Regions from separate parts of the Paenibacillus sp. YAE3 genome, predicted to be linked through region 2. Evidence: riboswitches for the same ligand, from Rfam matches in the RefSeq annotation. Region 2 holds a riboswitch; the other holds the start of a gene.

Region 1 (12,265 bases), on a different contig from region 2:
TGTTTGATGGACTACGATTATTACCGGGACCGGAAGGATGCCGCGGTCGGATTGGTCCGGACGGCGACCTTGGTGAAGCGGGCCAGGGCGGAAGCAGCAAACGCGCTGCTGACAGACAACGGGGATTTGATTCAAGGCACGCCGCTCGGCACGTTTGCCGCGCGGGTCGATCCGGACCGGCTCAAGGCGGGGGACTGGATTCACCCGGCGATTCGCGCCATGAACGCGATGGGATATGATGCGGCCACGTTCGGCAACCATGAATTCAATTACGGGTTGGAATATTTGGACCAAGTCGTCGCGGGAGCTTCCTTTCCTTACGTCAACGCCAATATATACGTGCATGAAGCGGAAGCGGGGAGGAAATTTGCCGTCAACCGCTACCGGCCGTACGTCATTTTGACGAAAACCTGCGTAGACGGGATGGGGCGGTCGCATGAGATCCGGATCGGTCTCATCGGTTTCGCGCCTACGCAAATTCTGGACTGGGACCAGGGCCACTTGGCCGGAAAAGTGCAGGTCAAAGACATGGTCCTGTCGGCGCTTGAATGGGTTCCGGCTATGAAAGAGGAGGGAGCGGACGTCATTGTTGCGCTGGCGCATACCGGTTTTGACGCCGGCGTATCCTTGAAGGATCACGATGCCGAAAACGCGGTGCTGCCCCTCAGCCTGGTGCCGGGGATTGACGCCATCGCGTTTTCCCATACGCATCGGACGTTCCCGGCAAGGGATTTCGCTTCCTTGGACGCTTCCTTTAAACATGCGGACGGAACGCCGCTGCCGGCGGTCGACTGGCAGGAGGGGACCATCAACGGATTGCCGGCGGTGCAGGCCGGATATAGCGGGGCGATGCTCGGAATCATCGATTTGACGCTCCGGCAGCTGGACGGAAAATGGCAGGCGGTGCATGGAAAAGCGATGGTACGGGAGATTTGCGACGGGACGGAGGGCAGCGAGTCCGCGGAACCCGATGCCGAAATCGCCGCGCTGCTGCAGCAGGCGCATCAACAAACGGTTGCTTATGCCAACGCCCCCATCGGCCGGACCGAGGTTCCTTTGCATACGTATTTTTCCTTGGTGCATGCGGATGCTTCCGTGCAGCTGCTGAATCATGCCCAAAGGGATTACGCCCGCCGGAGGATCGCTTCGCTTGCGCCGGATCTGCGGCATCTCCCCGTGCTTGCGGCCTCGTCGCCGTTCAAAGCCGGACGGAACGGCCCGAACGATTATGCGGAGATTCCGCCCGGACCGATTGCCATCCGCAGCGCTTCGGAGCTGTATTTGTTCGAAAATACCGTCAAGGCCGTCAAATTGAGCGGTGCCGCCCTGAAAGAATGGCTTGAGTTCTCGGCGGGAATCTACAATCTCATCGACCCGGACGAAACCTCGGAGCAGCCTCTTCTGAACCCGGCGTTTCCCGCCTTCAACTTTGACGTGATCGGCGGCGTTACGTATCGCGTAAACGTCGCCCGGCCGGCAAAATACGGCCCCGACGGCACGCTGCTGAACCCGGACGCGAGCCGGATCGAAGACTTGCGGCATGAAGGGGTCCCGGTGGACCCGGGGCAGCCGTTGATCGTGGTCACAAGCAATTACCGCGTGTCCAGCGGCATCGTGCCGGGCCTGCGCGAAGCGGAACTGGTGCTCGACTCGGCGGACGAAAACCGTCAGGCGCTGATCGATTATATTGCGGAGCAAGGCTGCCTCGTCGCGGAACCGGAGGAAAACTGGAGTTTCAGCCCTATCGGGAAACCGGTCAACGTCATCTTCGCAGGTTCGCCCGAGGCGGCCCGATACGTGAAGGACTTTCCGGGGATCGCGCATACGGGGCGGACCGACGCTCGCGGGTATGGCCTATACCGCATCGATTTGGCCGCGGATCTGTCGGAAACGTCCATGCCTTCCGGGCCAAAGCCGGTTCGCCAACAACATACGAAATCCGACGGATTGCGCCGCTTTTCATATTTGCCATAGTGATCCGCTCCCAGATTTCATCGACATGCAGAGGTTTCGGATGTCCCGAGACCTCTGTATTTTTATTGCAAAGATAAGGATTAAGGCGCTTATGCGGCGTTCATTTTTAATATAAAATCCAACTACCAATCGGTTGGGGGCGATGTTATGAATAAGGTGTAAAATTTTACATTTTCAGCAAATTGCAATAATACAGGGGTGCTACGTTTAAGGGGAAGACGATTTTGACAAGAAAACATGGGGAGGTAGGGAAAATGAAAACGGCCATTCCGTTCCAATTCCGGGGCAGGCAGCTTGCCGGTGCGTTTTTGGCAATGATATTGATGTTGTCCGCCCTTTTTGGCGGTCTGCCTGCGCAGGCGGCATCATCCGTTCTTACCGTGGCCGAAGCCATCGCCAAAAACAACAGCGGCGAAACCGCCACGATCGAAGGGTATATCGTCGGCGAGGTCTACAATTCGAAGCTCCTTTTTTCGGGTTTTCAGGACGACTTAAACGTGCTGATCGCGGATTCCCCCGGCGAAACGGGCAAGGACAAGCTGATCGACGTCCAGGTGACGGCGAGCTACCGTCCGCAGATCGGCCTCAAAACCAATCCCGGCAATCTCGGCAAAAAGATTCAGGTCACCGGAACGCTGACGGCGTACAGCGGCATGTTCGGCGTCAAAAGCCCGACGGCCATCACGTTATCGGGCGAGTCCGGCGGCGGGGATCCCGGAAGCGGGGGCGGGACGCCAAATCCGTCCGATCCCGGCAGCGAAAATATCGGCGTGCCTACGACGCTTCCCGACGGAACCGGCAAAAAGGTGTTGTTTGACCAAAGCCACGGGCAGACGGCCGGCGCCGCCGATTGGGTGATCGACGGAGCCTTTTCCGATTTTGCGGACGGCTTAAGGGAAGCGAACTTTCAGGTGGATGCGCTGGAACGGACGCTCCCGATGAGCGCCCAAGCCTACGCTGAACCGACCGTTACTTTGAATAAATTGAAGCCGTACGACGTGTTTATCATCGGCGAAGCCAACATTCCTTTTAAAGCCTCGGAGCAAGCCGCGATGCTGCAATACGTCAAGGAAGGCGGCAGCATTTTCTTCATCTCTGACCATTACAATTCCGACCGGAACCTGAACCGTTGGGATTCCTCCGAAGTGATGAACGGATACCGCCGCGGAGCTTTCGGCGACCCGACCAAAGGCATGGCTGCCGCCGAAGCCGCATCGGGCGCGATGAGGGACGTGACCAGCACGGATTGGCTGGGCCAAAACTTCGGGGTCCGTTTCCGCTATAATTCGGTCGGCGACGTGACCAAAACGGATGCGGTCAAATACGACCAATCCTTTGGCATCACGGCAGGCGTCAACGACGTCGAAATGCACAGCGGCTCGACGCTGGTCATCCTCGATCCGAAGCGGGTCAAAGGGATCGTATACTTGCCGCAAAACGTGCCCGGCTGGAACAACGCGGTCGAAAACAGCGACAAGAAAAATTTCCCGACCGGGGGCGTATACAAAAACGGCGGCAAAGCCGAAGGACCGTATGCGGCCATCGCCAAGCTGGGAAAAGGCAAAGCCGCGTTCATCGGCGACTCTTCGCCGGTGGAGGACGCGAGCCCGAAATACGTCCGCGAAGACAACGGCAGCAAGAAAAAAACCTATGACGGATTCAAAGGCGAAGCCCAGGACGGCGTCTTCCTCGTGCAAACCGTAAAATGGCTGGCCATTCACGAGGATTACGAGACGTTTGAAAACCGGGGCATTGCGCTGGACGAGCCGACGCCGCTGCTCGGAGCGCTCGAGGAACCGGCGACTTCGGCCGAAATCCCCGGCACGGAGCCCTGGACGACACCGGCTGCAGGCTATAAATGGTACGATCCTGCAACGTATAAAGCAGGCTCTTACGGTTCCGGCGATAGCGGTCCGGTGGTGACGATTCCGGAGCTGACCACGATCCGAAACGCCAGGTCCGCTGCGGACAACAGTTACGTGACGGTACAAGGCGTCATCACGTCCGAACCGGGAATATTCGGCGGATCGGGATTTTATTTGCAGGACGGAACCGCCGGCATCTATGTCTATCCAAGCGCGGCAACGGGATTCCACGCAGGCGACAAAATTAAAATGACCGCCCAGAAAACGGTCTTCAACTCCGAGGCGGAGCTGATGAACGAAGTTCAGGTTGCCAAGCTGGACGATTCGGCGGGCATTCCGGCGCCGACCCCCATCGTTCAAGATACGGTGAACGACAGCAATCAAGGGCAGCTGATTACCCTGAAAAATATGACTGTACGGAATTACCAGACCGTTACCGGTTCGCTGGAATTCGACCTGGTCAACGGAAGCGTGACCAACCGTGTGCGCGTGGACAGCCGCACGGGGGTTCAAGCCGATAGGCTGAAGCAGTCGTTTCCGGAAGGAACGAAGGTCGACATCACCGGCATTTCGTCCATCTTCAAAAACAATTACCAGCTGAAGCTGCTGAAACTGGAAGATATCCGGCCGGCGGGAGCGGGCCCGGAGAAAAGCAATGCGGCAACGATGACGGGGCCGGCTTCCGCTTATGCGGGGGCTCCCGTCGACGTGGCGGTTGGCGTCAGCGCGTTGACATATTCCTTTACCGCAATGGACGTCACGATCCAATACGATCCGTCCAAGATGACGTTTCAAACGCAAACCGATCAGGAAGGCCGTCCCGTTCTCGCCGAGGGGGCGGTCGCTTCTTCCAGGGAAGGCTTGAATTTGCTGGCGGCGGGCATCAAGCCGGAAGCGGGACAAATCCGGCTGCTGCTGGCAAGCACCGGGGAGGCGAATGCGATCAAAGAAAGCGGCGAATTGTTTCAACTGCATGGCAAGCTGAGGGAGGATGCGGCCGGCAGCGCGGAATTGTCGGTGACGGCATTTACGGTATCCTCGGACGGCGCTTCGCAGGACATCGACACGGGCGGGGCCGCCGTTCAGATCCAAGTGGCAACGGCTGACCGCAGCGCGCTTCATGCAGCCATTCAGGATGCGCAACAACTGGCGGATCAAGCCGTAACGGGTACCGAACCGGGGCAATATCCGCCTGCGGCCAAGGCCGACCTGCTTGCGGCCATTCAAGCGGCAACCGCGGTTTACAACGATGCATCCGCTACCCAAACGCAAATCAATGCGGCGCTGGCTGCGCTGACAAGCGCCGTTCATACCTTTAAAAACGCGGTCATTCCGGTGCCGTCCGTTCCTGTGGACAAGTCCGCCTTAAACGCGGCGATCGCTTCGGCTCAGAACGTATACGACCGCGCCGCCGCAGGCGAAAAGATCGGACAGTATCCGGCGTCGGCCAAGTCGGCGTTTCAAACCGCGATCCAGTCCGCCGTTTCGGTGAAAAACAGCTCCGCGGCTGCCCAAGCCCAGGTTGATGCCGCGACAGCCGCGCTGAACAATGCGGTTGCGGCCTTCAAGACGAAGCTGATCACGCTGGTGCCGGGAACGGGCAAAATTACCGTGCAGGACCTGTCGATCATGGCCAAATATTTCGGCATCACATCGGCCGACGGCAACTGGAGCCGCGTGGCCTCCGCCGATCTTTTCAATGAAGGGGAAATCACGATCCGCGCGCTGGCCGGCGTCGCCCAAATGATTATCGGCGATTGGTACGGCAAATAAACCAACGAAGGATGAATCCAACACCCATCGCAGAAGGCGGCCGTATGCCGTTTTCTGCGATTGGCATGTTCGAAAGGATGAAGCCCATTGCTGAAAAAGTTAGCCTCAATTCTCGGACTCGTGCTCGTATTCGGGTGGTTTGCCGCGCAAACGCAGGCGTCGGCGGATGACGCAGCCCCCGGCGTCTCTCTGCAATCAACGTCCAGCGGGAATCAAATCACGGTCGTCGTGACGGGAGAACATCTTAAAGATCTGTACGCTTACGATTTCACGCTGAAATACGACGCGCAGAAGCTTTCATATCAAAGCGCCTCAGCAGGCCCGAACGGTTTCTCCGTCGATCCGATCGTCCGAAACGGGACGGTCCGGATCGCGCATACCAAGGTAGGCAAAACGGCCGGCGACAACGGCACCGTTCAATTGGCCTCCGTTCAATTCGCGAGGCTGCAGAAGGGCAGCGCCGACGTTTCGCTGCATGACGTCAAACTGGTGGACTCCAAGCTGAATGCTGCCGCAAGCAAGATCATTACCGTATCCATTTCGATCAAGGAAGGAAGCGTCCCCGTACCGGCTGCCCTGAAAGATATCGGCGGTCACTGGGCCAAGGACGCCATCGAGCAGGCCGTGCAGCAAGGCTGGGTGAAGGGTTACGCGAACGGGACGTTCCAACCGGGCAAGGAAGTGACGCGGATCGAGTTGGCCGCCATGCTGATCCGGGCCCTGGGGGCGGGCGACGCTGCCCGCCAGCCTGTCCAATTTAAGGATGCGAAGAAAATTCCGGCATGGGGACTGCCTTTCGTGGAAGAAGCGGTAGTCCGGGGGATCATGAACGGTTACGCCGATGGATCGTTCGGGCCGGCGAGGAAGATTACGCGGGCGGAAATGGCCGCCATGGCCGTCCGTTCGCTGCCTTCGACCGAAGCGCCGGCAGGCGGCGGCAAGCCTGCTTTTGCCGACGGCGCGCAAATCCCCGCCTGGGCCAAGCCTTACGCCGAGACGGCGGCACAGCGGGGCATCATGAGCGGGCGAAGCGGCGGCTTATTTGCGCCAAACGCCCATGCGACCCGCGCCGAGGCGGTGGTCGTCATTTCGGCATTGCTGCAGCAGAAATAATGCTATCGAAAATATCGATAGCATGGAAAAAATTCTTTATTGAAAGAAGCTTCCGCTAAATCGAAGATATGTGCTATACTTATGTAAGTAACCATTCGGGTTGCTTTTTCATACGATGACGCAGTATCATGGTATGAACGAACTCAAACCAATACTAAAAATATGAATATGGATCTTCGGGGTAAGGTGAAATTCCTGACCGGCGGTGAACGTCCTTGAACGCCAAAGCGACGTCAAGCCCGCGACTCCTGCTTTTCAAGCGATTGAAAGGCAGCGACTGACCTGGTGGGATTCCAGGGCCGACGGTAAAGTCCGGATGGGAGAAGATCAATAGAGCAGGTTTGCCGGAAATGTTTTTTCGTAACATTTCCGCAGGCTTATTTGATCAGCCCCCGTTTTGTCGATTTCGGTCGATATACGGGGGTTTTCCAATGTTGACTCCGTATTCAGGCAAGGGGATTAGGAATATGGAAAACGTAAGCAACAAGTTCAAGCTGAATCCCGCCCTGCGCAAGCAGGCGGTCCGCCCGAAAACCGGCTTTTGGCTGGTCGTGCTCGGGGCGGCATTGTGGGGAGCGGACCCGCTCTTCCGGATCATTTTGCTGCGCGAGCAGATCACGCCGACGCAGATCGTTTTGCTCGAACATATCATCATTGCGCTGTTCGTGGCGCCGATGCTTTGGAAGCACCGCTCCGAATTAAAAGGGCTTAAGCTGCGCCATATCGGCGCGCTGCTGTTCCTGTCCTGGGGCGGCTCGGCCATCGCGACTATTCTGTTCACGCTGGGGCTGACCCACGGCAATTTGAACGCTGTCCTGCTGCTGCAGAAAATGCAGCCGATTTTCGCCATTCTCATGGCGCGGGTCCTGTTGAAGGAACAGCTGCCGAAGAAGTTCGGCTGGCTGCTGCTGCTTGCGCTGGCAGGCACCTACCTGCTCACTTTCGGGTTTACGTTCCCGTTCGGCCATGTCAACGATTTCGTCCAAGTGGGAAGCCTGCTGTCCCTGGGCGCGGCGGCGCTGTGGGGCGGCTCGACCGTCATGGGCCGCCTGATGGTCGGCAAAATGGAATACGAAACGGTCACTTCGCTTCGTTTCATCGTGGCGCTGCCGCTCCTGATCGCCATTACGATCAATCAAGGGGATCCTTGGCATGTTCCTTCCGGCGCTGGCACGATCGCGGCCGTATCGATCAACTTGCTCGGCCAGGCGCTGCTGCCCGGCTTGTTCAGCCTGATGGTGTATTATAAGGGCCTGACGACGACCAAAGCGTCGGTGGCGACCCTCGCGGAGCTGAGCTTCCCGATGGTCGGCGTGCTCATCAACTGGATCGCGTTCCAGGAGGTCGTGAAATTCCACCAAATTTGCGGGTTTGTCCTGATCTGGGCCGTCCTGTTCATCATATCGCGCCAAAGCGCAAAGGAATCGTAAACGTATTTTCTGGTGGCCTTCCCTATAAAATAATTCAAAGCTGTTGCCTTAAAAGGCTGCTTCCGGGGCGGTTTGTCCGCCCGCGAAAGCGGCCTTTTTTTCGCGCGTGAATAACTTTTAGGGACCCAAGATTTTCAGTCATGATTTAAACGGTTCGACATACATTTTTATAAGTAAGCGCTTGCAGAATACGTTTTAGAAATGGTCGGTGCAATTCAAGATTCAAGATTCAAGGTGTCAATGTGATGAATGGGGGAATGTTCATGAGGCTGAAATTCGCTTCGAAACCGCTGATGGCGCTTTTGATGGCGGGAGTTCTCATCGCAGGCTGCCAAACCGTGCAGCCGCCGTCCGCTTCGGAAACGCCGAAAACGCAGGAAGGTAACAAACCGCCTTCGGGCACTCAGACGGAGCCTTCCAAAGAACCCGCGACCGGAACCTCCAAAGGCGACGCCAAGGAAACGCCGCGAAACGAAACGTTGTACGTCAACGGCCTGCAGTGGGGAGCACCGACGAACTTCAACCTGCTGAGCGGCAATCCGGCTTTTCCGATCAATTACGGCAACTCCCGGGAGCTGGTGTACGAAACGTTGTTCATGATCAACCAGCTGAACGGGGCGCTTGAGCCGCTGCTCGGAACCAAATACGAATGGAAGGACGATACGCTGCATGTCGAGCTGAACAAGGACGCGAAATGGAACGACGGCAAGCCGTTCACTTCGGAGGACGTCGTTTATACTTACGAGCTCGGCAAAAAATACGACATCAACTGGAGCAGCTATTGGACGAATATTTCCGAAGTAACCGCCGACGGGGCCAATGCCGTCAACATCAAGCTGAACAAGGATAATCCCAACCGGCTGAGGGTGCTGGACAGCATTGAATTGATCCCGATGCTTCCGAAGCATGTTTGGGAGGAAATCGAAAAGAAAGCGGGCAACGACCTGTCCGCCATCCGGAAAGAAGTCAACGATAACCCGGTCGGCACGGGGCCATACAAGCTGTATTTCTACAACGACCAGAAAATCACGATCGAGCGCGACGACAATTATTGGGGCAAATCGCTGTTCGGCAAACTGCCGGCTCCGAAATACATCACGCACGTCATTTACAAGGATAACGCGGCCGGCGACCTGGCTTTCAAGAGCGGCCAAGTGGACGTATCGCAGCAGTTCATTCCGCAGGTCTGGAACATGTGGGAAAAGGGAGCGCCGATCAAGACGTTCCTGAAGGACGCTCCGTATTACGTGCCGGGTTCCATGCCGTCCGTCTTCTTCAACATGTCGAAAAAAGGGCTCGACAACGCCGACGTCCGCCGCGCCATCGCGATGGCCATCGACTACAAAAAAATATCGGATCTGGCGATGAGCGGCTACTCGGCGGCGATGGAACCTTCCTTGACGCTGAATACCGACGCCGAATCCAAATACGTCGACAAAGACGCGATCAAACCGCTCCAGTGGACGACCGACGTCAAAGCGGCCAATGAACTGCTCGACAAAATCGGGGCCCAAAAAGGCAAGGACGGCATCCGCGTCCTGAACGGCACCCGCCTCGGTCCGTATGAAATCGAATGCCCGTACGGCTGGTCCGACTGGAACGCGGCGCTGGAAATCGTCGCGCAAAGCGCGAAGGCGATCGGCATCGAAATCCGCACGAAGTTCCCGGAAGCTCCGGTATGGACGAACGACCTGCAAACAGGCAAGTTCGACATCATCATGAACACGCCGGCCGGCGGCGTCAATCCGAGCCAGCCTTGGAGCCGGGCCCATGACATCATGTACTCGAAAGGCGTGGCGCCTGCCGGAGAAATGGCGTTCTGGAACTGGGGACGCTACAAAAACGACAAGGCCGATCAAATCATCGACCAAATCCCTACCGTCACCGACGAAGCGCAGCTGAAAAACCTGTATACCGAGCTGACGAAAATCTGGCTGACGGATATCCCTTCCGTTCCGCTGATGTACCGCCCATGGGTGTTCCACACCGTCAACGAATCCGTATGGAAGGGGTTCCCCGTCGACGGGGACGGCAGCAACATTCCGCCGCAAATCGCCATGGACGGCGCGGGCATCCGGGCCTTGTACCAGATTCATAACTGAGGAGGCCGCGCAATCCGGAAGCCCAATCATGTTCGAGTGACGGCCCAAAGCAAACATGCACGCAGCCTGCATAAAGGACGGCTTTCCAGGCCGTACCTATGCGGGCTCTCCGTCACCGGCAGCATGATATTCCGCCGCGCAAGTCCGAAGGGGGGAGCTTTTCGTGAACGCCTATTCGAGATATTTCGTGAAAAAGCTGTTTTGGTACGTGCTGACGCTCGCCATCGCCATCACGCTGAATTTTTTCCTGCCGCGGATGATCGAAGGCAATCCCGTAAGCATGATCGTTTCGCAAATGTCGCAGGGCATGACGGACAGCGATACGATCAAACGCGTCTATGAGACGTTTATGGCCGAATTCGGGATCGACAAGCCGATTTGGATGCAGTTTCTCATCTACGTCAAAAACCTGTTCACCGGCGACTGGGGAACCTCCTTCGGGCTGTACCCGAAAAAGGTGACCGACATTTTGGCTTCCGCCGTGCCGTGGACGGTCGGGCTCCAGCTTCCCGCCATTTTGGTCGGCTGGATTTTGGGCAACGTGCTCGGGGCGGTAGCCGCTTATAAAAAAGGCGTCTTCGACAAAGCGATTTTTCCGGTGGCCTTGTTTATCAACTCGATCCCGTTTTTTACGCTTGCCATCATCATGCTGTACCTGTTTGCGCTCACCCTGGGGTGGTTTCCGCTTTCCGGCGGGTACGATTTTCAAATGGTGCCAAGCCTTAGCTTCGAATTTATCGGCTCGGTGCTCCGCCACCATACGCTGCCGTTTTTGTCCATCGTGCTCGTGACGATCGGCGGGCAGGCCATCGGGATGCGCGAAATGTCCATCTACGAGCTGAACGCCGATTACGTGCTGTACGCGAAGCTGCTGGGCATCCGGGATTCGAAAATCGCCAGGTACGTGTTCCGCAACGCCATGCTTCCGCAAATTACGGGACTGGCTCTGTCCCTCGGGACGATGGTCGGCGGCTCCCTGATCTGCGAAATCGTGTTCAGTTACCCGGGGCTCGGCACATGGATGTTCACGGCGATCCGCCAATTGGACTATCCGCTGATCTCCGGCTGCACGCTGCTGATCGCCATCACCGTGCTGCTCGCCAATTTTACGATCGACATGGTTTACGGATTGATCGACCCGAGAATCAAAGCCTCGCAAATGGAGGAACAGTGAGATGAAAAATTCGTTCGCTATTCTTCTGAAATCGCCGAAGTTCATGATCGGCGCCGTATTGTTCCTGCTGATGCTTGCGCTCGTGCTGATCTACCCGCAGATCAACCGCAAGGACCCGCTGGAGATGATCGCCCTCGCCTTCCAGCCCCCGGACGCCAACCTGTGGCTCGGCTCGGACAATTTCGGGCGCGATTTGTTTCTCGAGCTGATGTACGGCATCCGGACTTCCATCCGCGTCGGGCTGATCGCCGGCGTGTTCGCCACCGTCATCGGCCTTTTCATCGGTCTGGTTTCCGGCTACGTCGGCGGCATGCTCGATAACCTGCTGACCGCCGTCACGAACATTTTTATCGTCATCCCGTCATTCGTCATTCTGATCCTCATTTCGGTCAGCATCAATTCGCGCAGCTCGCTCGTGACCGCAATCATCATCGGCATCACGAGCTGGCCGTGGACCGCGAGGGCGGTCAGGGCGCAAACCACGTCGCTGCGAAACCGGGATCACGTCCATATCGCCAAAATATCCGGTCACAGCACGCCCAAAATCATCGTTTTCGAAATTCTCCCGTATATCGCTTCGTACGTCGTCATGGCGTTTGTGCTGCAAACCGCCTCGGGCATCCTGTCGGAGGCGTCGATCTCCATGCTCGGCCTGGGGCCGTACAACACCATTTCGCTCGGCATCATCATGAACTGGGCGCTCGTGTTCGAGGCGCCGGTGGCGGGGGCATGGTGGGCGTTTATCCCGGCAGCGTTATCGATCGCGCTGATTACGTTCTCCCTCTACATGATGAACACGGGCATGGACGAGATCTTTAATCCGAAAATAAGGAG
Region 2 (12,265 bases):
GACAAGGCTGACCCGCCAAGGGTTTTGGAAAATATTAAAAAAATATGCCGCGGAAGCACGCATTGACGGGGATATTACCCCGCATACGCTGCGCCATTCCTTTGCAGCCCATCTGCTCGAGGACGGGGCGGATATCCGTTCCGTCCAGGAGATGCTGGGGCACAGCGATATGTCCGCGGCTCCAATCTATAGCCTGTTGACCAAAAAAGCGATGAAGGACGTGTACCAAAGCCATCATCCGCGGGAGCGGGCGTATTTAACGATGTCGAAGGAGCGAAACGGAAATGACAATGATTAATCAGACAGTGATCCGCGAAGCGGCGGCTTACATTCAAGGCAAAACCGGTTTGAAACCCGAGGTGGGGTTGATTCTCGGATCCGGGCTTGGCGTTCTTGCGGATTTGATCCAGGACGGCATTTCGATTCCTTATCAGGATATTCCGCATTTCCCGGTATCGACGGTCGAAGGGCATGACGGCGAGCTTTTGCTCGGAACGATCGAAGGCCGCGCCGTCGTCATGATGAAAGGGCGTTTCCACATGTATGAAGGATACGGTCCGGAAGTAACGGCGTTCCCGGTGCGCGTCATGAAGGAACTGGGCGTGCAAAGCCTGCTCGTCACGAACGCGGCGGGAGGCGTAAATACATCCTATAAGCCCGGCGATTTGATGGTCATATCCGACCATATCAACCTGACGGGCCGAAACCCGCTGATCGGTCCAAACGATTCGGCGCTTGGCGTGCGTTTCCCGGATATGTCGGAGGGCTACAGCCGCCGTTTGCGCCAGACGCTCAAGACGATCGCCGCCGCGAAAGGCATCGAGGTGCAGGAAGGCGTATATGCGGGCATGCTCGGGCCTTCGTATGAAACGCCGGCCGAGATCCGGATGCTGCGGACGCTGGGCGCCGATGCCGTAGGCATGTCGACCGTGTCGGAAACGATCGTGGCGCGCCACGCCGGCCTCGAGGTGCTCGGCATCTCCTGCATCAGCAACATGGCGGCGGGGATTTTGGACCAGCCTCTTTCCCACGACGAAGTGATGGAAACGACCGATCTGGCCCGGGACAAGTTTTTGAGCCTCGTGCTGGCGGTTATTCCGCAGATGTAATTTATGTTCTAGCGTACTTATGGCAACATGCCGAAAGGATGTCCGCAGGTCAGGTGACCTGCGGATTTTTTTTTGCGTTTTACCCAAAATTTTCCTCATAAGTCCGCCGATCCATGGAATATTTTTCTCGGAACCTGACGACACTGGAAAACAGCAGGATTTGAATTTTGCAACATATTTCCGCTTCCGTTCGTTTTCAGCCGGCTATTTTTCGGGTTTGCAAAATTCTCAAGATCAAAATGACGAGAGTCAGGAGGGGACTTATTTTGAGGAAGACACTATTGGCGGTGGTGCTGTCGGCATGCCTGTCGGCCGCGGCATTCCCGCAGGCAGGATTTGCGGAGGAAAAGGCCAAACAGACGGGGCAGGCGGATTTGGCGGCAAACGCAAAGTCCGCCATCCTTATGGATGCGAATACGGGAACTATTATTTACGAGAAAAACAGCCATGATAAACTGCCGCCGGCCAGCATTACCAAAATTATGACGATGCTGCTTACGATGGAGGCGATCGACTCCGGCAAGCTGAAGCTGACCGACAAGGTGCGCACCAGCGAATACGCCGCTTCCATGGGAGGCTCGCAAATCTTCCTGGAGCCCGGCGAAGAAATGACCGTTGACGAAATGCTTAAAGGCATCGCCATGGCATCGGGCAACGACGCTTCGGTGGCCATCGCGGAAAAAATCGCGGGGACCGAAGAAGCGTTCGTGCAAATGATGAACGACAAAGCGAAGGCGCTCGGGCTGAGGGATACCCATTTTGCCAACTGCAACGGGCTGCCCGCCGAAAACCACTACTCCTCGGCCCACGACATTGCCGTCATCAGCCGCGAGCTTTTGAAACATAAAGACATTACGAAATACACGGGCTCTTACCAGGATTACCTGCGCAAAGATTCCAAAAATCCGTTCTGGCTGGTCAACACGAACAAGCTTGTCCGGTTCTACTCGGGGGCCGACGGGCTGAAAACGGGATACACGTCCGAAGCGAAATTTTGCCTGTCCGCAACGGCGGTCAAAGGCGATCTGAGGGCGGTGGCGGTCGTGCTCGGCGAACCGAACACGAAGACGCGCAACGAAGAAGTGTCCAAAATGTTCGACTACATGTTCTCGCAATACAGCATGCATACCCTGTTCAAACCGGGCGACACGATCGGAACGGTCAAGGTCAACAAAGGGAACGTTAAGGAACTGACCTTAACCGCCGGACAAAACTACAGCGTGCTGCTGAAAAGGACGGCCAATGCCGAAGGCATCCGCCACGAGCTGCAGGTGCCGAAGGAAGTCAAAGCGCCGGTGCAGGCCGGACAGGTGCTCGGCAAGCTGGTCGTGTACCAAGGCGACAAAGTTCTCAAGGAGTTCGAGCTGAAATCGCCGGAGCAAGTCGGCAAAGCCGGATGGTGGAAGCTGTTCAAGCGCACGGCCTCGAAATTGTTCCTTGTAGATTGATAGCGGTTTTCTTCTAGTTTTGTCGGGGTGCAGGAATCTCTTTTCGCTGCGTAGAAATCCTTGTTCAAGCGACAGGAAGGAGAGTGAGCAGGCGTGAATCTGCAAGTGGAAATGGAGCATCACCGCAAAACATTGATCGTCCGCCTTTCGGGCGAATTGGATCATCATACCGCCGACCATGTCCGTTTACAGCTGGACGAAGCGATCCAGAGAGGACAAACGGAGCATTTGGTGCTCAGCTTTAAAAATTTGCAGTTTATGGACAGTTCCGGTTTGGGAGTGATTTTGGGACGGTATAAGCTGATCAAAAGCAAAGGCGGAAAAATGGCCGTATGCGACGTCAATGCGGCGGTCTATCGTCTGTTGGACATGTCCGGGCTGTTTAAGATCATGCCTATTTATGATAACGAAGGCCAGGCGCTTTCGGGATTGGAGGTCGTGTCATGACGGAGAAAAAAGAGGTGCAGCGCAATTTCATGACGCTCCAATTTTCCGCCAAGTCGGAAAACGAATCCTTTGCGCGGGTGACGGTCGCGGCGTTTATCTCCCAGCTGGACCCGACCATGGACGAGCTGAGCGATTTGAAAACCGTCATTTCCGAAGCGGTCACGAACAGCATCATTCACGGGTATGACGGCAATCCCGAAGGAATCGTCACGATCAACGCCGAAATCGTCGGCGATACGGTGACCATCACCGTCGAAGACAAAGGGGCAGGCATCGAGGATTTGGATCTGGCCCGTCAACCGCTGTACACGTCAAAGCCTGAACTGGAGAGATCAGGGATGGGATTTACGATCATGGAAAACTTCATGGACGAATTTGAAGTTTCCAGCGAACCCGGCTCCGGTACATCGATCAGGATGAAGAAAAGGATTGAATCCAAGAAAGCTTTGTATAATTAGGGGTTGGGCGCATGGATGCTGATGTGAAAAAACCTTCGCAGACCTATCTGGAAGATGCGGAAGTCAAACGCCTGATCGCGCTGAGCCAGGCCGGAGACAGCATGGCCCGCGATACGCTGGTAAACTGCAACATCCGTCTCGTCTGGTCCGTTGTACAAAGGTTCATGAACCGCGGTTATGAGCCGGAGGATTTGTTTCAGATCGGCTGTATCGGTCTGCTGAAGTCGGTGGATAAATTCGATTTGAGCTACGACGTTAAATTTTCGACGTATGCCGTGCCGATGATCATCGGCGAAATTCAGCGGTTCCTCCGGGACGACGGCACGCTTAAGGTAAGCCGCTCGCTGAAGGAAATGGCGAACAAAGTCCGGAAGAAAAAAGACGAGCTGTCGAAACACCTGGATCGGCTGCCGACCGTGAAGGAAGTGGCCGAAGAACTCGGGGTCACGCCGGAGGAAGTGGTATTTGCCCAAGAGGCGAACAAGCCCCCGACCTCGATCCATGAAACCGTCTTTGAGAACGACGGCGATCCGATTACGCTGATGGACCAAATCGCCGACGATTCGCAGGAGCGCTGGTTCGACAAGCTGGCCCTGAACGAAGCGATCGACGGCCTTTCCGAACGCGAGAAGCTGATTGTGTACCTACGGTATTACCGGGATCAGACCCAATCGGAGGTGGCCTCCAGGCTTGGCATATCCCAGGTGCAGGTGTCGCGCCTGGAAAAGAAAATATTGCAGCTGATCCGTGATCAGATTGCGCAGTAAACGCGCGGCGGACCGGTTCTAAGGATGTTTTTCCTTGGGCCGGTCCGTTTTTGTTTTCTAGTGGGCTGTTCTCGAAAAACAAGGAAAAACGTCCAGGAATGGTATCGATGGAGTAGAAAACGGAGCTTTTTCCTATACTAACGTCATTGAGGCAGCAAAGGAGTGATAGGAATGTCATCGAATTCGGCTCCTACGGTATACCTGCAGCTGCGCAGCCGCGTGCCGATCACGCAGGGCAGGGTCGTGACGCTTGGGCATGTCGCCCGGATCCTGAGCGACCCGGAGTGGGAGGCGCCGCTTCGCAATTTGGAGCTGGTCGAGCCGCAAAAATGGGACGGCAATTTACTGCTTATCGACCTTATGCAAATCATACCGAAGGTGCAGGAGCTTATCCCCGGGGTGAAAATCGAACCGATCGGGCAAAACCACGTGCTGGTGGAGGTCGTCCAAAATCCGCGGAAGCCTTCCCTCGCGCTGTTTTTGCTCGTTTGGCTCCTTCTTTTTTTCGGCTCCGCGCTGACGATCATGAATTTTCATGCGGACGTCAACATGCAGGAGGTTCAGATCCGGACGGTGGAAATGTTGACGGGCAAACGGGACGAGCATCCTTACCTGTTCCAGGCGGCCTATTCGTTTGGCATCGGGTTTGGCATGGTCATTTTTTTCAACCATCTGTTCAAGAAAAAATGGAACGAGGAGCCGACCCCGCTTGAGGTGGAAATGTTCCTGTACCAGGAAAACATCGATCAGTTTGTCGTCGCCCAGGAATACAAACGGATGAAATCGTCGCAAAACAAGGGTGAACCGCATTGAACACGACGGCATTTGGTCTGCTGGTGCAAATTTTGCTGGGCATTGCAGGAGGCATTGCCGTCGGAGGCGGCGTGATCGCTTTGTTTATCGTGCTGGACATGATTCCGAGGCTTGCCCAACTGACGCGTTCATACCACCAGGTACACTGGTACGAAGGGGCGATGGTCGCGGGGTCGCTGGTGGGGACCGTGTTTGATTTTTGGAATTGGAAGCTGTCGCTGGGCCCATGGTCGGGGCTGGTCGTCGGTTTGTTCCACGGCGCGTTTATCGGCCTGTTGGCCGCGGCTTTGACCGAGGTGCTGAACGTCCTGCCGATCTTGGCGAAGCGGCTGAAGATGATCCGCTTTTTGTTCGGCCTTTTGATGGCGATGGTGACGGGGAAAGTGGCAGGTTCGTTGTTTGACTGGTTTGTGTACAGAAAGTAAGACGCGAAAGGGGTGCGTGGATCATGAACGAACATGAAAACGAACGAACAGCCATGGAGGATCCGGCAAAACCGGCCGCGGCGATGTCGTACGGCGACGCGGAGGAAGCAGAGGGAGAGGCGGCCTCGAGTTCAAACGCAGGCGATGGGAACGGCCATGATCCCGGGAACGGGGCAAGCATGAAGGCGGCGGAAGGGCAGCGGCAGAAGGGTCCGGTCAAAGCCGAGGAGAAAAAGCGGGAAAAGGAGCACTCCGACTCGGTCGAGGAGTCCGTCATCTACTGGCAAAAGACGGACGACATTTCGGGGAGCCTCGACCAAACGAAGGCGACGTTAAAGGAAGTGGTGGGACTCGGGACCTCTTTTGACATCGTGTTCCGCGAGATGACGCTGGCGGGGCAGCGCACGGGGCTGTTTTTCGTCAACGGCTTCGCCAAAGACAACATCATGCTCGAAATTTTGAAGCGGCTGACCTACCTGTCGGCGGATCAACTGACGACCGATGCGCTGAAAGCCTTTTTCGAATGTTATATCCCGCATATTCAGGTGGAAGTCGAAAGAAAGCTCAGCTCCACGATCAACAAGGTGCTGATGGGCATGTCTGCCCTGTACATCGAAGGCGAGCAGGCGGCCATCGTGCTGGATACGCGCACCTTCCCGGTGCGCAGCCCGGAAGAACCGAGCATCGAGAGGGTGGTACGGGGCTCAAGGGACGGCTTTGTCGAGACGCTGCTCAGCAATATCGCCCTTGTCCGCCGCCGCGTCCGCGATCCCGGATTCAAAGCGGAGCTGGTCCAGGTAGGTAGACGTACACGTACGGACGTGTGCATTGCATATATTGACGATATCGTCGATAAGGTGCAGGTCGATTCGATCCGGGAAAAAATCAAAGGCCTGGATATCGAAGGGCTGCCGCAGGCGGATAAGCAGCTGGAGGAGGCCATCATCAACAAAGGCTGGCATCCGTATCCGCTGGTCCGGTATTCGGAGCGGCCCGACGTGGTGGCTTCGCATATTTTGGAGGGGCGGGTGGCCGTGTTCGTCGATACGTCGCCGAGCGTCATGGTCATGCCGACCACCTTTTTCGACCTGTGCCAGCATGCCGAGGAAAACCGGCAAACGGCATTTATGGGCACGTATTTGAGGTGGATCCGTTTTCTCGGGATCGTCGCCTCCATGTTTTTGCTGCCCTTATGGATGCTGCTGGTGGCCAATCCGGAATTGAAGCCGGGCTTTCTCCAGTTCATCGGGCCTCATGACCATGGCAAAGTCCCTTTGGTCGCCCAGTTTCTGATGGTCGAATTCGGGGTGGACCTGCTGCGGCTGGCCGCCGTCCACACCCCTACGCCGCTGGCGTCCGCCATGGGTTTGATCGCAGCCATCCTCGTCGGCGACATCGCGGTCAAAACCGGATTGTTCGTCAACGAAGTCGTGCTCTACATGGCCGTTGCGGCCATCGGCATGTTTGCGACGCCAAGCTATGAGCTCGGGCTGGCCAACCGGCTGGTGCGCCTGGTGCTCCTGGTGGCCGTTGCGCTCTTTAAGGTGCAGGGGTTCGTCATCGGCACGACGCTGCTCGTTTTGCTGCTGACGCTGCACCGCTCGTACAATTCTTCGTATTTGTGGCCGTTTATACCTTTTAATGCAAAGGCGCTGGCGAGCGTATTATTCCGTTTTCCGCTGCTGGAGGCGAAGAAAAGGCCATCCTTCAACAAAACGCGGGATAACACGAAAATGGCGCCTAACCCGGACAATACGGATCAATCGTAGGAAAAAATACAAATGTTTTGCTTAAAAATCCATTCATTCTCTTCCGTTGTCTGTTATACTGATGTAAAAGTTCAGATGGAAGTTTGATTTTCCACAGAAAGCGAAGGGATGCTGAATTATGTTCTTACATGGTACAAGTCAAATAAACGCAGCAGGGCATCTGGAAATCGGCGGTTGCGACGTGACGGAACTCAAGGCCCGATACGGAACACCGCTTTATATCGTGGACGAAGAGCTCGTGCGTCAGCGCTGTCAGCAGTACATCACAGCTTTCCGCGCATCCGGCCTGAAATTCCAGGTCGCTTATGCGAGCAAAGCGTTTTGCACGATGGCCATGTGCCGCATTGCAGACCAGGAAGGCATGTCGCTTGATGTGGTATCCGACGGGGAGCTTTACACCGCGCTGCAGGCAGGATTTCCGGCCAAACGCATTCATTTCCACGGCAACAACAAAACGCTGGAGGAAATCGAAATGGCGATCGACGCCGAAATCGGCTGCTTCGTTGTGGACAACTTGGTGGAGCTGCACCTCTTGAATGCGGTCGCGGCCGAGAAAAACGTGCGCGTGCAAATTTTGCTCCGCGTAACGCCGGGCGTCGAAGCGCATACCCATGAGTACATCTCCACGGGTCAAACCGATTCCAAGTTCGGCTTCGACATCGGCAACGGATCGGCATTCGAAGCCGTGAAGCTGGCGTCCGAACAGTCGAACCTGGAGCTGCTCGGCGTTCATTCCCACATCGGCTCCCAAATCTTCGAGGTTGAAGGCTTTGAAATGGCGGTGCAACGCGTGGCGGAATTCGCAAAAAGCGTGTCCGAGCAGCTTGCCGTGCAGTTCAAGGTGGTCAACCTGGGCGGAGGTTTCGGGATCCGCTATGTGGACGGGGATACGCCGCTTGAGGTTTCGCAATACGTAAAAGCGATCACCGATGCGGTTAAAACCCATTTTTCCGGATGGTCTTCCGAGCTTCCCGAAATTTGGGTGGAGCCGGGCCGGAGCATCGTCGGCGACGCCGGCACGACGCTTTACACGGTCGGAACGAGCAAGGACATTCCGGGCGTCCGCAAATATGTGGCCGTAGACGGCGGCATGACGGACAATCCGCGTCCCGCTTTGTACGAATCCAAATATGAAGCGCTGCTCGCCAACCGCGCGAACGATCCGGTCGAAGAGACGGTTTCCATTGCCGGAAAATGCTGCGAAAGCGGCGACATGCTGATCTGGGACCTGGACCTGCCGAAAGTAAACAGCGGCGATCTGCTGGCTGTTTCCTGCACGGGAGCGTACAACTATTCCATGGCCAGCAACTATAACCGCATTCGCCGTCCGGCGGTCGTATTCGTCCGCGAGGGCGAAAGCGATCTGGTCGTCCGCCGCGAAACGCTGCAGGATATCGTCGGCAACGACGTCATCCCGGAGCGGATCAGCAAGCAGGCTGTCCTGAAGTAAGGAGTTACAGCGGTCCGAAAGATCGGGAACAGCCGTCGTTAAAAAGCAAGAATTGGTGAAGAACAAAACACGGAAAAGATCATTTCTGTATTGGGGAATGCGGAAATGGTCTTTTTCGTTTCCCGAAATCATTGCAAAAGGGTCTGTATGTAAGATACAATCAGGTAGTGAGTCCAAACGGCGGACATGCTTGTAACGGTGTTTGTCCATTGGCGAATGAAGCAGCATCCAATAAACGAAAATATCCGGAGGAAGTGAATACCGATGAAAAAAGGTACGATTGAACTTGAAAAAGGCGGAGTAGTTGAAATAGAATTTTTGCCGGAAGAAGCGCCGAACACGGTGGCAAACTTCGAAAAGCTGGCGAATTCCGGCTTTTATAACGGCCTGACGTTCCACCGCGTGATCCCTGGTTTCGTGGCGCAAGGCGGCTGCCCGATCGGAAACGGCACCGGCGGTCCGGGTTACACCATCGATTGCGAAACCGCAACGAACACGACGAAGCACGAGAGAGGCGTGTTGTCCATGGCGCATGCCGGACGCAACACGGGCGGCAGCCAATTTTTTATCGTGTACGAGCCGCAGCATCATCTGGACGGCGTGCACACCGTTTTCGGCAAAGTGACGAAAGGCATGGAGCTTGTCGACGCGATCAGACCGGGCGACAAAATGAAAGAAGTCAAAGTTTGGGACGAACAATAAGAAGGGCAACGCCTCTTCGGAACGTTTTGGCTTGACCGTCAGCGAACGGCACAGCCGGCGTCGGTTTACCGGCGTCGGCTTTTTTTCGTTTGATGAAGCCCGAAAGCCTTTCGTTGCGGGCGTCTGCGAGCCATAGGATCGGCTTCGCGGGGCAAAGGTTGCAATTTGGCGGAAGTGGTGGTAACATTTCTTTTAGAAAGCGGCTTGATCTTTTTCAGCAGGCTTTCAAACAATTGTATACGCATGATTGGTTTATTCCTTCGGGGCAGGGTGAAATTCCCTACCGGCGGTGATGATGCATTTCGTTTATGGCGTACGGCCATGAAACTTGTGCATCTTAGTCCGTGACCCGGCCGCGTGGCCTTTAGCGCCCGCGTACGGTGGACCCGGTGCAAATCCGGGACCGACAGTATAGTCTGGATGGGAGAAGGAGCGAAAGCGCATGGTACATATGCTTATGCGTTTGCACCAATAAAGCTGCGGCATAGACGTGTCTTTTCACGTGTTTTCAGGACGTTCGTTCTTGGAATATCGGAAAACGGGTTTTTTGATGACTCCGGATTCGATCTTCAAGGAAGGTCCCGTTTTCGCGTCGCGTCTCGTATGAAGCAAGTGACTCAGGCTCGCTTTGTTTTGCCGTACCCGGTTGCGGGTACCGCCTATGATGATGATTGGGCGAAGCTTTATTCGCGTGTCTTTAGCTTACTCTCGACAAGCCCCCGGATGGTATCCGGAGGGCTTTTTTTGTTGCCTGGTTGATCAGGCAAAAGAACGGAAAGGAGGAGACTTGCGCGATGGAACTCCCCGTGAATGACGAATTTTACATGTCCCTGGCGCTGGATATGGCCGAACGCGCGCAGGGGCAGACGGGAATCAATCCGGTCGTGGGCTGCGTGATCGTCAAAGGCGGCGCGCTTGTCGGACTCGGGACGCATCTGCAGCGAGGAACCGCGCACGCGGAAGTGCATGCCGTCCGGATGGCCGGCGATCAGGCCGAAGGCAGCACGGTGTACGTCACGCTGGAGCCCTGCAGCCATCACGGCAAAACCCCGCCATGCAGCGACCTGTTGATCAAAGCCAAGGTAAAGCGGGTCGTCGTCGCTTGCGAAGACCCGAATCCCGTTGTCTCGGGCTCCGGGATCGAACGGCTCCGCCGTTACGGAATCGAGGTCGATGTCGGCGTGCTGCGGGAACGAGCGCTTCGCCTGAACGAAAAGTTCGCGAAGTATATCACGACAAAGCTGCCTTACGTGACGATCAAGACGGCAAGCACGTTGGACGGGAAAATCGCCGCCGACACGGGCGACAGCAAGTGGATATCAAACGCGGAAGCCCGGCTCCAGGCGCATGCCCTTCGCCATCGGCATCAGGCGATCATGGTCGGGATCGGAACGGTTCTGGCCGACGATCCCAGCCTGACGACGCGGCATGAACGCGCGGAAGGCTTGCAGCCGGTACGGATCGTCGTCGACTCCGGGCTTCGCATGCCGGCCGAAGCCAAAATGTTCAAGGATGGCACCTCGCCCATCGTCGTCTTGACGACGGAGCAGGCGCCGGCAGAACGGCGCAGGATGCTGGAGGAACTCGGGGCGGAGGTCGTCGCCTGCGGCGCGGGGCCTCGCGTGGATCTGAGAACAGCTTTGGAAGAGCTTGGCCGCCGGGAAATCGGCTCCATCCTGGTCGAAGGCGGCGGGACGCTGAACGGGGAGCTGCTGCAGGCGCGCCTGGCGGACCGAATCGTGATGTATATCGCTCCGAAAATCGTCGGCGGCAAGCATGCCCCGCATAATTTCGATTTTGAAGGCATCCGCCGCATGGCCGATGCGATCACGTTAAATGAACTTGAGGTCGAGCAGGTCGGGGACAACATCCTCGTTTCGGGAAAACCGGCGTGGCCCGCCAGCTCGAATGGGGAAAAACAATAAGGAGGAGGGAGACGTCATGTTTACCGGTTTGGTTGAGGAAATCGGGATTTTGGATGGCATTGCAAGGCAAGGGGAGGCCATGGTTTTAACGATCAAGGCTTCCGCCATCATGGACGACATCCGGATCGGCGACAGCATCGCGGTGAACGGGGTCTGCCTGACCGCCACGAAAATCGGCGGCGGCGTTTTTTCCGTCGACGTCACGCCCCAGACGTACCGCCATTCCAATCTGGGGCTGCTGAAGCCGGGAAGCCGCATCAATCTCGAGCGGGCGATGAAAGCAGGCGGGAGATTCGGCGGCCATCTGGTTCAGGGGCATGCCGACATGACCGGCACGGTCCGGCGGCTGTCCAAGGAGCAGAACGCGGTGCTGATCGAGATCGTGCCGGATAAACCGGACTTGTCCAAATTCATCATCCCGCAAGGCTCCGTCACGGTGGATGGAGTCAGTCTGACGATTGCCGACACCGACGGCGAAAGCTTCACCGTGTCGGTCATACCGCATACGCTTCAGGAAACCGGATTATCCGGCCTGAAGCCGGGCAGCGTCGTCAATATCGAATGCGACATTATCGGCAAATACGTGCATGCGCTGTTAGGGCCGGCGGCGTCCGGCAAAGGCGCGGAGCGGTCCGGCATAACGCTGGATATGCTGGCGTCCAACGGTTTTGCGTAACGCGCAGGGCTGCCGACAACGCAACTACAAAAGGGGGTAACGAACATCATGGAACCAATTCATTTTGACCCGATTGAAGACGCGATTCAGGATCTCCGGTCCGGCAAGGTGATCATCGTCGTGGATGACGAGGACCGGGAGAACGAGGGGGATTTTGTTGCTCTTGCGGAAAAAGCGACGCCGGAGGTGATCAATTTCATGGTTACCGAAGGCCGCGGGCTTGTCTGCGTCCCTCTGGCAAGGGAACGGGCGGAGGCGCTCGAGCTGATGCCGATG

The links. A riboswitch is a leader RNA that binds a small molecule or an ion and turns the genes downstream of it on or off. The one in region 2 is predicted to bind FMN.
Region 1: another riboswitch for FMN. It lies ahead of AC27KL_RS14205 (DMT family transporter); the one in region 2 lies ahead of ribD (bifunctional diaminohydroxyphosphoribosylaminopyrimidine deaminase/5-amino-6-(5-phosphoribosylamino)uracil reductase RibD).

What each region holds. Positions count from the first base shown of each region.
Region 1 is NZ_BAAIYF010000006.1:312,395-324,659, reverse strand. Features, by position in the region: gene AC27KL_RS14220 (bifunctional 2',3'-cyclic-nucleotide 2'-phosphodiesterase/3'-nucleotidase) at 1-1,974, shown strand, start outside; gene AC27KL_RS14215 (DUF6359 domain-containing protein) at 2,229-5,612, shown strand; gene AC27KL_RS14210 (S-layer homology domain-containing protein) at 5,700-6,725, shown strand; FMN riboswitch at 6,894-7,057, shown strand; gene AC27KL_RS14205 (DMT family transporter) at 7,193-8,155, shown strand; gene AC27KL_RS14200 (ABC transporter substrate-binding protein) at 8,419-10,257, shown strand; gene AC27KL_RS14195 (ABC transporter permease) at 10,421-11,431, shown strand; gene AC27KL_RS14190 (ABC transporter permease) at 11,433-12,265, shown strand, end outside.
Region 2 is NZ_BAAIYF010000002.1:548,742-561,006, reverse strand. Features, by position in the region: gene xerD (site-specific tyrosine recombinase XerD) at 1-298, shown strand, start outside; gene AC27KL_RS05485 (purine-nucleoside phosphorylase) at 285-1,109, shown strand; gene AC27KL_RS05480 (D-alanyl-D-alanine carboxypeptidase family protein) at 1,376-2,557, shown strand; gene spoIIAA (anti-sigma F factor antagonist) at 2,651-3,004, shown strand; gene spoIIAB (anti-sigma F factor) at 3,001-3,462, shown strand; gene sigF (RNA polymerase sporulation sigma factor SigF) at 3,474-4,229, shown strand; gene AC27KL_RS05460 (stage V sporulation protein AA) at 4,401-5,042, shown strand; gene AC27KL_RS05455 (stage V sporulation protein AB) at 5,039-5,467, shown strand; gene AC27KL_RS05450 (spore germination protein) at 5,647-7,236, shown strand; gene lysA (diaminopimelate decarboxylase) at 7,355-8,686, shown strand; gene AC27KL_RS05440 (peptidylprolyl isomerase) at 8,951-9,388, shown strand; FMN riboswitch at 9,641-9,824, shown strand; gene ribD (bifunctional diaminohydroxyphosphoribosylaminopyrimidine deaminase/5-amino-6-(5-phosphoribosylamino)uracil reductase RibD) at 10,183-11,313, shown strand; gene ribE (riboflavin synthase) at 11,330-11,989, shown strand; gene AC27KL_RS05425 (bifunctional 3,4-dihydroxy-2-butanone-4-phosphate synthase/GTP cyclohydrolase II) at 12,038-12,265, shown strand, end outside.